2 regions of the Micromonospora hortensis genome follow, and region 2 is predicted to be linked to the other one. Evidence: riboswitches for the same ligand, from Rfam matches in the RefSeq annotation. Region 2 holds a riboswitch; the other holds the start of a gene.
What was found. A riboswitch is a leader RNA that binds a small molecule or an ion and turns the genes downstream of it on or off. The one in region 2 is predicted to bind cobalamin.
Positions count from the first base shown of each region.

Region 1: another riboswitch for cobalamin. It lies ahead of NIE111_RS14800 (ribonucleoside-diphosphate reductase subunit alpha); the one in region 2 lies ahead of cobN (cobaltochelatase subunit CobN).

Region 1 covers NZ_JAKKFE010000020.1:56,939-64,289, forward strand. The annotation lists gene arsB (ACR3 family arsenite efflux transporter) at 1-690, shown strand, start outside; gene NIE111_RS14790 (arsenate reductase ArsC) at 708-1,121, shown strand; gene NIE111_RS14795 (ribonucleotide-diphosphate reductase subunit beta) at 1,273-2,268, opposite strand; gene NIE111_RS14800 (ribonucleoside-diphosphate reductase subunit alpha) at 2,325-4,643, opposite strand; cobalamin riboswitch at 4,836-5,053, opposite strand; gene NIE111_RS14805 (enolase C-terminal domain-like protein) at 5,485-6,882, shown strand; gene NIE111_RS14810 (FadR/GntR family transcriptional regulator) at 6,890-7,351, shown strand, end outside.
Region 2 covers NZ_JAKKFE010000030.1:91,242-98,592, reverse strand. The annotation lists gene cobN (cobaltochelatase subunit CobN) at 1-1,951, opposite strand, end outside; cobalamin riboswitch at 2,209-2,385, opposite strand; gene NIE111_RS21930 (MBL fold metallo-hydrolase) at 2,701-3,417, shown strand; gene NIE111_RS21925 (ArsR/SmtB family transcription factor) at 3,473-4,432, opposite strand; gene NIE111_RS32125 (MFS transporter) at 4,491-4,943, shown strand; gene NIE111_RS21920 (MFS transporter) at 4,940-5,788, shown strand; gene NIE111_RS21915 (hypothetical protein) at 5,796-6,131, opposite strand; gene NIE111_RS21910 (RNA polymerase sigma factor) at 6,266-6,841, shown strand; gene NIE111_RS21905 (DUF4367 domain-containing protein) at 6,834-7,351, shown strand, end outside.

The sequences.
Region 1 (7,351 bases), on a different contig from region 2:
ATCGCCATGGTCATCATCTGGAACGACCTCGCCTGCGGCGACCGGGAGGCCGCCGCCGTCCTGGTCGCCCTCAACTCGGTCTTCCAGGTCGTCGCCTTCGGCCTGCTCGGCTGGTTCTACCTCGCCGTGCTCCCCCAGTGGCTGGGGCTCTCCGGCGCCGAGCTGAACGTCTCCGCGTGGGACATCGCCGGTAACGTGCTCATCTTCCTCGGCATCCCGCTGCTCGCCGGCTACCTCACCCGCCGCCTCGGCGAACGCGCCAAGGGCCGCGCCTGGTACGAGGCACGCTTCCTGCCCCGCATCGGCCCGGCCGCCCTCTACGGGCTGCTGTTCACCATCGTGATCCTGTTCGCCCTGCAAGGCGACGCCATCACCAGCCGACCCCTGGACGTCGTCCGCATCGCCCTGCCCCTGCTGGTGTACTTCGCGCTCATGTGGGCCGGCTCCTACGCCCTCGGCCGGGCCATCGGCCTCGGCTACCAACGCACCACCACGCTGGCGTTCACCGCCGCCGGGAACAACTTCGAACTGGCGATCGCCGTCGCGATCGGCACCTTCGGCGTCACCTCCGGCCAAGCCCTCGCCGGGGTCGTCGGCCCCCTGATCGAGGTACCCGTCCTGGTCGGGCTGGTCTACGTCTCCCTGTGGGCCCGCCGCTTCTTCACCTCCACGAACTCCGCAACCGCGTAACCCGGAAGGCACCCGCCGTGAGTGACAAGCCCAGCGTCCTGTTCGTCTGCGTCCACAACGCCGGCCGTTCCCAGATGGCCGCCGGCTGGCTGCGCCACCTCGCCGGCGACACCGTCGAGGTTCGCTCCGCCGGCTCCGCGCCGGCCGAGACGATCAACCCCGCCGCCGTGCAGGCCATGCGCGAGGTCGGCATCGACATCACCGACCAGACCCCGAAACTTCTGGAGTACGCGACAGCGGGGTCCTCCGACGTCATCGTGACCATGGGCTGCGGCGACACCTGCCCGGTCTTCCCCGGCAAGCGCTACGAGGACTGGACGCTCGACGACCCGGCCGGCAAGGGAGTCGACGCCGTCCGCCCGATCCGTGACGAGATCCGGGGTCGGGTGGAGAAGCTCCTCACCGAGCTGAACCGGGGTGATGAGAAGTAGCCGTCGGGGTCACCTCTGAGCTACTTCCCATCACCGTCGCGTTGGCGACCTCCCCGCCGGCGCCGATCTTGCAGTTTCGGTCGGCGAGATTCCCGGAATGCCCCGTATGCCGCGACAGCAAGTGCAAGATCGCGGAGAAGGGACGGGGTTCTTAGAAGTCGTCGTCGAAGGCGACGGTGCCGGTCACCCCGACCTGGTACGCCGACACCCGCCGCTCGAAGAAGTTGGACAGCTCCTGCACGTCCTGCAACTCCATGAAGCCGAACGGGTTGCTCGAACCGTAGTGCGGCGCGATGCCGAGCTGGGCGAGGCGACGGTCGGCGACGTGCTGGAGGTACTCCCGCATGTCGGCCAACGTCAGACCGGGCACACCGTGGCCCACCAGGTCCTCGGCGAACTGCACCTCACACTCGACCGCCTCGGTGAGCATCCGGCGAACCTGGTCGGCGAGGTCGTCGTCGAACAGGTCCGGCTCCTCGGCGCGGACGGTGTCGACGACGTCGAACGCGAACGCCATGTGCATGGACTCGTCGCGGAACACCCAGTTGGTGCCCGAGGCGAGGCCGTGCAGCAGGCCGCGGGAGCGCAGGAAGTAGACGTACGCGAACGCGCCGTAGAAGAACAGACCCTCGATGCAGGCGGCGAAGCAGATGAGGTTGAGCAGGAACGTGCGCCGGTCCTCGCGGGACCGCAGCTCCCGCAGGTCGGTCAGGGAGTCGATCCACCGGAAGCAGAACTCGGCCTTACGACGGATCGAGGGAATGTTCTCGATGGCCGCGAAGGCCGCAAAGCGTTCGGTCTCGTCGGGCACGTACGTGTCGAGCAGGTTGAGATAGAACTGGACGTGCACGGCCTCCTCGAACAGCTGGCGGGACAGGTAGAGGCGACCCTCCGGGCTGTTGACGTGCTGGTAGAGGTTGAGCACCAGGTTGTTGGCGACGATCGTGTCACCGGTGGCGAAGAACGCCACCAGGCGGCTGACCAGGTGCCGTTCGGCCGGCGACAGCTTGTCCAGGTCGGCGAGGTCGGCGTGCAGGTCGACCTCCTCGACCGTCCAGGTGTTGCGGATCGCGTCGCGGAACCGGTCGAAGAAGTGCGGGTAGCGCATCGGGCGGAGAGTCAGGTCCATCCCGGGGTCGAGCAGCATGTGCGTGGTCCTCGTGTCGGTGGTGCTGGCATCGGTGGTGGCGGCGTCGGCGGGAGTCACTGGCAGGCCTCGCACGACTCGGGGTTCTCCAGCGAGCAGGCCAGCGCCTCCGCGTCGACGACGACGGGTGCGACGGCGCTGACGGTGGCCTGCTGGATCCGCGTCGCGGGGCGCGAGCGCAGGTAGTAGGTGGTCTTCAGCCCGGCCTTCCACGCGTACAGGTACATCGAGGAGAGCTTGCCGATGGTCGGCGCGGCCAGGAACAGGTTCAACGACTGGGACTGGTCGATGAACGGGGCGCGGGCGGCAGCCAGGTCGATCAGCGCCCGCTGCGGCAGCTCCCACGCGGTGCGGAACAACTCCCGTACGCCGGCCGGCAGCTCGGCGATGTCCTGCACCGACCCCTCCGCCCGCTTGATCGCCGAACGAATCCGCTCGGTCCACAGATCGCGGGCCTTCAGCTCGCGTACCAGAGCGGTGTTGACCTGGAGGAACTCCCCCGACAGGGTCTCGCGCTTGAACAGGTTGGACACCTGCGGCTCGATGCACTCGTAGCACCCGGCGATCGAGGCGATGGTCGCGGTCGGTGCGACCGCCACGAGCAGCGAGTTGCGCAGCCCGTACGCCTCGACCCGCTCGCGCAGCGCGTCCCACCGCGCGGTCTGCGTACCCTCGACACCCCACAGGTCGGGCTGGAGCTGGCCTCGCGCGGCCCGGGTCTGCGGGTACGCCGGGTGCGCGCCGAAGTCGCGCGCCAGGTCGGCGGAGGTCTCCAGCGCGGTCAGGTACAGCTCCTCGCTGATCCGGGTGGACAGCTCGCGGGCGGCCGGCGAGTCGAACGGCAGCCGCAGCGCGAAGAAGACGTCCTGTAGGCCCATCAGCCCGAGTCCGACCGGCCGCCAGCGGGGGTTGCTCGCCGCCGCCTGCGCGGTCGGGTAGTAGTTGATGTCGATGACCCGGTCGAGGAAGGTCACAGCGGTCCGCACCGTGGCGCGCAGCCGCTCCCAGTCGATGCCACCGTCGGTGAGGTGTGCGGCGAGGTTCACCGAGCCGAGGTTGCACACGGCGGTCTCGGCGTCACTGGACACCTCGACGATCTCGGTGCAGAGGTTCGACAGGTGCACCACGTTGCCCGGCTCGGCGGTCTGGTTGCAGAGCCGGTTGGCGGCGTCCTTGAAGGTCATCCAGCCGTTGCCGGTCTGGGCGAGGGTCCGCATCATCTTCCCGTACAGCTCCCGTGCCGGAACCTGCCGCACGTAGCGGCCCTGCGCCTCGGCCTCCCGGTACGCGGCGTCGAACCGCTCCCCCCACAGGTCGGGCAGCTCGGGCACCTCGTGCGGGTCGAACAGCGACCACAGCTCGTCGGCCTCGACCCGGCGCATGAACTCGTCCGGAACCCAGTTGGCCAGGTTGAGGTTGTGGGTGCGCCGGGCGTCCTCGCCGGTGTTGTCCCGCAGTTGCAGGAACTCCTCGATGTCCGGGTGCCACGGCTCCAGGTAGACGCAGGCCGCACCCTTGCGCCGGCCACCCTGGTTCACCGCGGCGACGCTCGCGTCCAGCGTGCGCAGCCACGGCACGATCCCGTTGGACTGCCCGTTCGTGCCCCGGATCAACGCGCCGCGGGAGCGGACCCGGGAGTACGCGATGCCGATGCCACCGGCGAACTTGGACAGGTTGGCGACCTGGGCGTACCGCTGGTAGATGGAGTCCAGCTCGTCGAGCGGGGAGTCGACCAGGTAGCAGGAGGACATCTGGGTGTGCCGCGTCCCGGAGTTGAACAAGGTCGGTGAGCTGGGCAGGTAGGCCAGGCTGGACATCAGCCGGTAGAAGCCGACCGCCTCGTCCGCCGTCCGGGCCAGGCCGCAGGCCACCCGCAGCAGCCAGTACTGCGGGGTCTCCAGCACCAGCCGGCTGGTGGGGTGGCGCAGCAGGTAGCGGTCGGACACGGTACGCAGGCCGAAGTACTCGAACCGGCGGTCGCCGTCCGGGTCGATGGCGTGGTCGAGCGTCGCGGCGTGTGCGTCGACGAACGCGGCGGTGTCGTCACCGATCAGGCCCTCGGCGTGGCCGGCCCGGATCGCCGCGCTGAACGAGGTGATGCCCTGTCGACGCACCTCCTTGTCGACGTAGCCGGCCAGCAGCCGCGCGGCGAGACGCGAGTACTGCGGCTCCTCACCGATCATCTCGGCCGCGGTCTGGATGGACAGCCGGTCCAGTTCGGCAGTGGTCGCGCCGTCGTAGAGGCCGCTGATGGTGCGGGTGGCCACCCGCATCGGGTCGACGTCGGTCAGATCGTCGGCCCACCGCTCGACCGCCCGGACGATCTTGTTCACGTCCACGGGTTCGGTGCCGCCGTCGCGCTTGCGGACCTGCATCGGCGTCCGCCGCAGGATCGCGTCGCCGCTGGCCGGGACTACCTCGGTGACTGTCACCACTCGCTCCTCGGAGTTCGAGACCTGGTGGTCCGGACGCGAGGAGACAGACACCGGCGGACGCCACGCCGGCACGGCGTGGGTCAGGTGGCGTCAGCCGTCCCACGCGGCCTCGGACCGCCGCCCACCCGGGTGCGGGTACGCGGCGCGCTGGCAGGTCTTCGGACTCGCGGGCACGACCGGACTCCGCCGGTCTCCTACTGGCCGTCGCTTCCCAGGCCGATTGGTGGCCCAGTGCTGATGACGGCGGTCGTTCCCACTCACCGCTGCGGGACAGTCCCGGATTTCCACCGGGTTCCCTGTTGCCTCGACCGCCCCGGATGAGCGGCCGAACCAGCTGCGCTCGACACCATATATAGGGACACAGCCGTTGTCACACCCCACATGTCGGTCTCGGGCGTGTCGGCGACTCACTCGGTGACCACCGTCACCACCCCGGCCGACCACCCCACGCCGACCGAGGCCGGGCACCAGAGACCGGACTCTCCCCGCGCGTGTCGACAGTCGACAAAGATTTGATGTATCGAGGCCACGGCACCGCAGAGTACTCCCATACGTCGACGTCAATGCCCCGGCGCGAGGTGGAACATCCAATCTCCACAACCCGCCACCCCCGCCACCTTCGCCCGTCTACCGGCACGATGGGCGACAAGGCGGAACGACCCTCGGTGCAAACATCATACGTCTGTGGGCCTACGATGATCGACATCGTTGACGGGCTGGAGCAGCCCTCCGTATACTCCCAGTGATCATCTGATCTTTAGCCGAGCCGGGCGAGGAGCGCATGCCGCAGATCACCGCCGTCACCGTCGAAGACGTCCGCTTCCCCACCTCCCTGACCGCTGACGGGTCAGACGCCATGAACAAGGACGGCGACTACTCGGCGGCCTACGTCGTCCTGCACACCGACGGCGTCGACGGCGCGTTCGCGCCACTCGCGGGGCACGGCCTGACCTTCACCATCGGCCGAGGCAACGACATCGTCGCGGCGGCGGCGGTCCACCAGGCACAGCTCCTGGTGGGCCTGGACGTGGCGACGATGGCAGCGGACATGGGCGCTGTCTACCGCCTCCTCACCTCCGACTCGCAACTGCGCTGGCTCGGCCCGGAGAAGGGTGTCGTCCATCTGTCCCTGGCCGCCGTGTTGAACGCGTCGTGGGACCTGGTCGCCCGACTCGCCGACAAGCCGCTGTGGCGGCTGCTCGTCGACATGTCCCCCGAGCAACTCGTCGACATCGCGGACCTGCGCTACCTGTCCGACGCGCTGACCCGCGACGAGGCACTGGCCATCCTGCGGGCCAAGGAGGGCACGAAGGCCGCCCGCCTCGCCGAGCTCGACCGGACCGGCTACCCCGCCTACACCACCTCCGCGGGTTGGCTCGGCTACGGCGACGACAAGCTGCGCCGGCTGTGCCAGGAGGCGGTGGACACCGGCTACGGCTACGTCAAGCTCAAGGTGGGCGCCAACCTCGACGACGACATCCGCCGATGCGCTATCGCACGCGAGATCCTCGGGCCGGATCGCAACCTGATGATCGACGCCAACCAGGTGTGGGACGTCGGTCAGGCCATCGACTGGGTCACCGCCCTCGCGCAGTTCACGCCACTGTGGATCGAGGAGCCGACCAGCCCCGACGACATCCTGGGCCACGCCGCCGTCCGCCGCGCCGTCGCTCCGATCGGCGTCGCCACCGGCGAACACTGCCACAACCGGGTGATGTTCAAGCAGCTGTTCCAGGCCGAGGCCATCGACTTCTGCCAGCTCGACACCGGCCGGTTGGCCAGCATCAACGAGATCGTCGCCGTGCTGCTGCTCGCCGCGAAGTTCGACGTCCCGGTGTGCCCACACGCCGGCGGTGTCGGCCTGTGCGAGATGGTCCAACACGTGTCGGTGCTCGACTACGTCGCGGTCTCGGGAGACCTCACCAACCGGGTCACCGAGTTCGTCGACCACCTGCACGAGCACTTCACCGATCCCTGCATCATCCGGGACACCGGCTCCGGCAGCGGATACGTCCTGCCCAGCCAGCCCGGCTACTCCACCCGGATGCGTCAGGAGTCGGTAGCGCTCTACCGCTTTCCCGACGGCCACTACTGGGCGGCGACAGACCCGACTACCGTGTCATCTCCGGAGGCGGCGTACGTGACTGCGGGTGGGAAGGCCACCCCCGCCGGCCGCTAGGGGGATCATGTCTCGCACTGACGAAGTGGTCAACGGCATCAAGCGGATGATCCTCGAAGGGCAGTTCAGGCCCGGGGACCGGTTGCCCATCGAGAAGGACCTCGCCGAGCAGCTCGGTGTCTCGCGTGGGTCTCTGCGCGAGGGGATGTCGGCCCTGTCGATTCTGGGCATCGTCAACATCCGCCAGGGCGACGGCACCTACGTCACCAACCTCGACGCGCCACAACTGCTGGCGCCGATGGGTTTCGTGGTGGACTTCCAGGGCCAGGGCGACCCCCGGCACATCCACACCGTTCGCCGGCTGCTGGAGTGCGAGGCCGCCTGCCTGGCGGCGACCAGGATCACCGACGAGGCCCTGGCCCAGGCGGGTGACCTGCTCGACGAGGCGGCCCGGTTGATCGGCCAGTCACCGCCGGACCACGAGCGGATCATGGAGATCGACATCGCCTTCCACCGGATCATCTCGGTG
Region 2 (7,351 bases):
CCTTGACCTCGCACAGATACCCGTCGAGGTGCAGCACGAAGTCGTCGAAGTCGTCCGCGTCGGGCATCGCCTCGGCGTGCAGGTCGTGGTGCAGCTCGGCGGCGCGCACCAGGTCCCAGATCTGGGCCCGCACGGTGGGCACCTTGGCCGGGTCGAGGGCCTGCACTGTCGCGTACTCGTCGAGCAGTTGTTCCAGTTTGGCCAGGTCGCCGTAGGTCTCGGCGCGGGCCATCGGCGGGACCAGGTGGTCGACCACCACGGCGTGCGCCCGCCGCTTGGCCTGGGTGCCCTCGCCGGGGTCGTTGACGATGAACGGGTACACCAGCGGCAGGTCGCCGAGGACCGCGTCGGGCGCGCAGCCCGCGGCCAGGCCGAGGCCCTTGCCGGGCAGCCACTCCAGGGTGCCGTGCTTGCCCAGGTGCACGACGGCGTCCGCGCCGAAGCCACCGTCCGCGGCGGGCGCCGTCAGCCAGCGGTACGCGGCCAGGTAGTGGTGGCTGGGCGGCAGGTCCGGGTCGTGGTAGATGGCGATGGGGTTCTCCCCGAAGCCGCGGGGCGGCTGGATCAGCAGCACCACGTTGCCGAAGCGCAGCCCGGCGAGCACGATGTCGCCGCCCTCGGTGTACAGCTCGCCCGGCGGCTCACCCCAGTGCTCCCGCATCCGCTCCCGCAGCTCGGCCGGGACCTGGTCGAACCAGCGCCGGTACGTCGACCCCGGTATCCGGGCCTCGGCGGCGGCCAACTGCTCCGGGGTGAGCCACTCCACGTCGTGACCACCGGCGGCGATCAGCGCGTGGATCAGCGCGTCACCGTCGTCGGGCGGTGGCGCGTCACCCAGGTCGTAGCCGGCCTCGGCCAGCGCGGCGAACAGCCGGACCGCCGAGGCCGGCGTGTCCAATCCGACGGCATTGCCGACCCTGGAGTGCTTGGTGGGGTACGAGCTGAGCACCACGGCGACCCGCTTGTCGGCGTGCGGCACGTACCGCAGCCGGGCGTGGCGCACCGCGATCCCGGCGACCCGGGCGGCCCGCTCGGGGTCGGCGGCGTAGACCGAGAGCCCGTCGGCGTCGATCTGCTTGAACGAGAACGGCACTGTGACGATCCGGCCGTCGAACTCGGGGATGGCCACCTGCATGGCGGCGTCCAGTGGGGACAGGCCGGCGTCGCTGTCGGCCCACTGCGCGCGGGTGCTGGTGAGGCAGAGCGCCTGGATGACCGGCACGTCCAGGGCGGCCAGGGCGCCGACGTCCCAGGCGTCCTCGTCGCCGCCACCGGAGGCGTCGGCGGCGACCGCACCTCCGGCCGCGAGCACAGTGACCAGCAGCGCGTCACAGCGGGCGAAGAGCCCGAGTGGGCCGGCGCCCGCGGTCAGCCCGCGCAGCGAGCCGCAGAAGATCGGCAGCGGGTTACCGCCGGCTTTGTGGACCGCGTCCGCGAGCACGTCGACGAAGTCGGTGTTGCCGGCGAGGGCGTGTGCCCGGTAGAAGACGATTCCCACTGTGGGCCGGCCCGGGTCGGCGGGGTGTTCGCCGTGCACGCCGTACGCCGGGGTGGGCGCGGGTGCGGCGAATCCCTCGCCGGTGAGCAGCACCGTGTCGGAGAGGAACCGGGCCAACTGCCCGAGGTTGTCCGGACCGCCCTCCACCAGGTACGCCAGCGACTGGGTGACGACCCCGGACGGCACCGTGGAGATGGCCATCAGCTCGGCGTCGGGCAGCGCCTCGCCGCCGAGCACCACCGTCGGCACGCCGGTGGCGAGCACCGCGGCGAGGCCGTCCGCCCACGCCTGTCGACCGCCGAGCAGGCGTACGACGACGAGGGCGACCCCGTCGAGCAGGGCGGGCACCTCCTCGGCGGCGACTCGGGCGGGGTTGGCCAACCGGTAGTCGGCGCCGCTGGCGCGGGCGGCCAGCAGGTCGGTGTCGGCGGTGGACAGCAGCAGGATGCGCACGGCAGGCTCCGGAAAGTGACGCCCTGGACCCTCACGGGGTGACCGGGGCGATGCGAGTGGGTACGGCGTCAGCCGGTACGACGGCCCGCGCGAACGGCGCCCCGACGCATGCGTCGGGGCCGGTCAGCGCCGGGCGATCAGCTCAGCGGTGCCGGTGGCCGGTGTCCTTGGAACGCACTGCCTGGAGCGCGATACGACGATAGTCGTCGATGAATGAGACGCCGTGCGTCATCGGGTCCTCCTCGGGTGTCCACGCCCTGGGGTACGTCCCGACGGCCGAAGTATCCTGGCTTCCGGATCGACGCTCTCCCCCGGCCTTCCAACCGCAGACACACGGCCGTGACTCACGAGGGGGGATCGCTCCCCGGTGACAGTGGCGGGACCGCGTCGGATTCGCACCGACTTCCTTCACTGCCGTCAGGCCGCGAATGCTGCCACACCGCCGCGCCGCCGGTCAACGCCGGTCCGACCCCGCCGGGCGGACGGGACTCATCGAGCTTCAACGATTGGTACGAGCGCGAGTCCGCGCGACGGAATGCCTCAGATCAATGCGCGACGCCCTTTGCTCTGCTTACCTATGTGCACCAGACACGGAGCGTCACCGGCGCCTATAGGTAAGCAGAGCAAAGGTGGCCGGACGAGTCCTGACCTGCGCCGATCCTCCGGCAGGGCGGTGCCGGCCGACACCCTCACCTAGGATCGGCGAACGCCACACCAGTGTCCGCGATCAATCTCGGAGGTCGATCATCGTGGTCGCCCCGCAGTTCCACCGCCTGTCGGGCCGTGTTTGGCGGTATCCGGGCGATCCCGACCCGGAGGCGGTCCAGGCCGGTGTCGCCGTCGTCGCCGACGAACGCGGCAGTGTGATGATCGACGCCGGGCAGAGCCCCGCGCACGCCCGCGAGATCCAGGCCGCGCTGGCCGCCGCCGGGCTTCCGGAGCCGCGCTGGCTGGTCTACACCCACCATCACTGGGACCACGTGTGGGGTGCCTGCGCCTGGCCCGGCGTGGAGATCGTCGGGCACGAGACGGCCGTGTCGCTGCTGCGCGCCGAGGCCGCCCGGCCGTGGAGCCACCCCTACCTGCAGGAGCAGATACGCGCCGATGCCCGCCTCCGCCCGAGCTTCTCAGCCCGCGCACGCGCGATGGCGTCCTGGGAAGACTTCGCCATCCTGCCGCCGACCCGCACCTTCGTCGACGTGGACGAGCTGCCGGTCGGGGTCGAGCTACGCCACGTCGGCGGCGGGCACGCGCCGGATTCGACAGTGGTGCTGGTGCCCGACTCGGGGGTGATGCTGCTGGGCGACTGCTTCTACCCGCCGCCGGCCCATGTGCGCCGGCCGGAGGACGGCCTCGACCTCGACCTGGTCCGGCGACTGCTCGACGACGACTACCACTGGTACGTCTCCAGCCACGCCGAGCCGATGACGCTCGAGCAGGCCCGCTCGGCCGTCGAGGGCGCCTGATCCAGACGGCAGACGCTCTCCGGCACCGGGTGCGGGCACCTGACGCCGTGACCCTTCAGAACGATGAGGCCCCGGCTACCAGCGTCCGTGCCGCATCCGTCCACCAGTAGAGGACCTCCCGGCCTGACCGGCGCTTCTGGAGCAAACCGGCATCCGTCAGCACGCGCAGGTGACCACCGACGGTACCGAGCGGCAGCCCGGTCGCGGCGACCACGGCCGTGGTGCTGACCGGCTCAGCCGCCTGCACCAGAATCGTGCTCCGCGCGTTCCCGAGCAGGCGGCGCAGTGGATCCGGGGTGGTGAGAGCCGCCTCGGCGAAGATTCCCGTCACCGGATAGACGATCCCGAAGCGGTCGGGCAACCTCCAGGAGATCCAGCCTCCCCGGCAGTGGGCCGCGAAGAACGTCAGCGTCCCGCCGCGCACGTCGGACGGTGGGTAGGGCCGTTCCTCGACCTGCAGCCGGCCGTTGCCCAGCCAGCGCGTGCCGGGCCGCATGTCGTTGAGGACCCCGGACCATCCGTCCCGGCCCAGCCGGGAGATCCGGGACACCACGTCGGCGCGCAGCACCGACTGCCGGCGCGGCCAATCCGCCTCAATGGTGTGGTGCCAGACCCAGCGCAGGAGAGCGGCCGTCCGGCTCGCCAACCCCGAACCGCGCAGCTCCGCAGCCAGCGGAGAACGTACGTGGGCCAGATCGGCACGGATCCGGTCGTCCGGCAGCGATTCCAGCTCCACGAGTTCGTCGTCCAGCGTCATGTCCGGACGGGCGGGCGGCACCGTCAGGAAGTCGGCCATCCAGGAGGACGATATGGCGTGCGCCAGAATGGCCCGGGTCACCGGGTCACCGTCGAGATAGCCCCGGAAGGCATCGACGTGCTGGTCCCGCCAGACCCGATGCCACGGAAGCGGCTGAGCCCGGCGCAGGATATTCAGCGCCCCCAACGTCTCGGTGAGCTGCGAGGTGCCGAAACGCGCCCGCGCCATCACTTCGGCGTCGACCAGGAACACCGCCACTTTTCGCCTCCAGTCGAAACTCTAGGGAGGCGCCGCAGGATGTCGCAAGCTCCTGGCCATGCACAGCGACACCCCACCAGGCGACCCGACGACAGTGAGCACGCGGAACTTCAACGCCCTGTGGGCTGGTGCCGCCATCACCAACCTGGCTGACGGCGTCGTCAAGCTGACAGTGCCTCTGGTGGCCGTCTCGATGACGAACTCCCCTGCGCTGGTTGCCGGTGCCACCCTGGCCAACACCCTGCCCTGGTTGCTGTTCGCACTGCCCGCCGGTGCCCTCGCCGACCGGGTGGACCGCCGGCGCCTGATCATGACGATGGCCGCCGCGCGCGCCCTGCTCCTCGCCGTGCTCGTGGGCGCCGTCCTCGTGGACGCCCTCCCGCTGGCCGGCCTGTACGCGGGTGCGCTGCTCCTCGGCACCGCCGAGGTGTTCGCCGACACCACCCGGATGTCGGTCGTGCCGATGGTCATACCCCGCAGTCGCATGGAATCCGCGTTCGCGAAAAGTTGACAGCGACCGAGACCGCGGCCAACGAGTTCATCGGGCCCCCGCTGGGTGGCCTGCTCGCCGCCGCCGGACTGGCCGTGGCACTCGGTGCCGGCGGCGTTGGTTACGCGGGCGCACTACTCGCACTGGCAGTCATGACCGGTCACTACCGCAGCAGCGGTCACCCCGGACCGAGGGCGAAGCTTCCGGGCCTCCGCGTCGACATCCGCGAGGGCATCCGGTACGTGTGGCAGGCAAGAATTCTGCGGTCCCTGCTGCTGGTGGCCGGTGCGGCGAGCGGGTGCTGGGCGGCCTGGATGGCGGTCATCGCCGTCTACGCGATCGCACCCGGACCGATGAACCTGAGCCACGCGGAATACGGCCTGCTGATCGGAGCCCTGGGGGTGGGCGGCGTGGTGGGAGCCTCCGCCGCACCCTTTCTCACCCGCCGCCTCGGACGGCGGGTCGTCCTCGCCGCGTCGATGGCGAGCTTCGCCGTCCTGCTGGCAGCACCGGCCATCACCTCGTCCCCCCGGCTGGTCGCCGCGGCGACCGTCCTGGGCGGCGCCGGCTCCGGCGCGTGGAACGTCACCTACAGCTCGCTGCGGGCACTCGTCGTGCCCGACGAGATGATGGGGCGCTACAGCGGGGTCAGCCGCCTGACCAGTTGGGGTTCCATGCCGCTCGGGGCCCTGGCCGCCGGCCTCACCGCCGAACTGGTCAGCGTCAGAGCGGTCTTCTGGGGCGCAGCAGCTCTCTGCGTCCTGGTGCTCACCGTGACGGTACGAACTGTCACCTCACCCGAATTCCGACTGGTGCAGGCCCGCGCTACCGCTCTCCACGAACCCGCGCCGGCCCAGCCGCACTGACCTGGCCTCAGCGGGCATGGCGCTCCGGGTGGGCCCGGCTCCAGGTCCGCATCCGTTCCGGGTAGCCGGTGCGCGCCGCCTCGTACAGCGGCACCGCGTGCTTGCGGGCGATGGACCCGGCCGCGCGCGGCGTTCCGGTACGGCGGCGGATCCACTCGCCGTCGTGCGCGATCGCCACCACAGTGGTGTCCGTCGCGGTCGTCTCCGGCTCCAGGTAGAACTCCACCCCGCGCCGGGTGGCCACGAACGCCTCCAGCGCCGCGAGGTCGTCGCGGGTCGCCTCCCGGTCCAGCTTCGTCGGGGTCGCCTCGGCACCCCGTGACCGGCGGTTGAACCAGCTCATGCCCCGCCCCTCTCCTCGACGTCCCTCCAGTGCAGCACCGGTTCCTGGCAATACGCTGCACGCCGGATGGGAGAGAGCTGACCCACGTCGGGAAATCCCCGTGGAACCCGCGGCGGGTGGGCGGTGTCCTGAGTGTGATCCGAACGGAGGCTCCCCTGGACGACGAGGCGCTCGTCACCCGCGCTCGGGCAGGTGACCTGGAGGCGTACAACCTCCTGGTCGCCCGGCACACCGCGTCCGCGTACCGGACCGCGGTGCTGCTCGGTGCCGGCTCGGACTCCGAGGACGTCATCCAGGAGGCGTTTGTGAAGGCGTACCGGAAGCTGTCCCGATACCGGGGTGACGCGTCCTTCCGGTCGTGGCTGCTCGCGATCGTCGCCAACGAGACCCGCAACCTGCACCGCTCCCGTGGCCGGCGCGACGGGCTCGTGCTGCGGGCGGCGGCAGCGGACCCGACGTCCGAGATCGCCGAGGACGACGCGGTCGGCGGGGTCCTCGCCGGTGAGCGCCGGGCATCGCTGGTACAGGCGCTGCGACAACTGCCGGTACGGGACCGTGAGGTGATCGTCTGCCGGTTCTTCCTCGATCTCACCGAGGAGGAGACGGTGTCGGCTCTGGGCTGGCCCCGGGGCACTGTGAAGTCGCGTACGTCCCGGGCGCTGGCGAAGCTCCGTGGCCTGCTCGACAGTGCGGAGGTCCGGCATGGGTGACCTCGAACGGGAACTGCGCGACCTGTCCACCTGGCTGGACACCCCCGATCCGCCCGACGTGACCGCCCGCGTCCGCGTACGGCTCGGCACGCCGTCGCCCCGGCGGCGCCGGTGGCGGTCGCTCGCCGTGGTGGCGCTCGTCGCCCTGCTGGTGGCGGTGTTGCCGCCGACGCGGGCCGCGATCGCCGACGCCGTCACGGGGCTGCTGCGCTTCGCCGGGGTCAGCATCGCCACCTCGCCCGCCCCGACGCCGCCCGCCGGCGCCGCGTCGCCGTTGCCCGGGCAGCGGACCGTCGCCCTGGACGAGGCCCAACCGTCGGTGCGGTTCCCGATCCGCCTGCCGGCGATGCTGGGCACGCCCGAACAGGTGCTGGTCGCCGACCCCGACGCCACGGGCCGGTACCGGGTGGCGACGCTGCTCTACGACGGGGGCGCGCTGCGCGTCGACGCGTTCGACGGTCACCTCGACCTGGCCTTCCACAAGGAGGTCAGCCCGCCGGGCGCGAACTG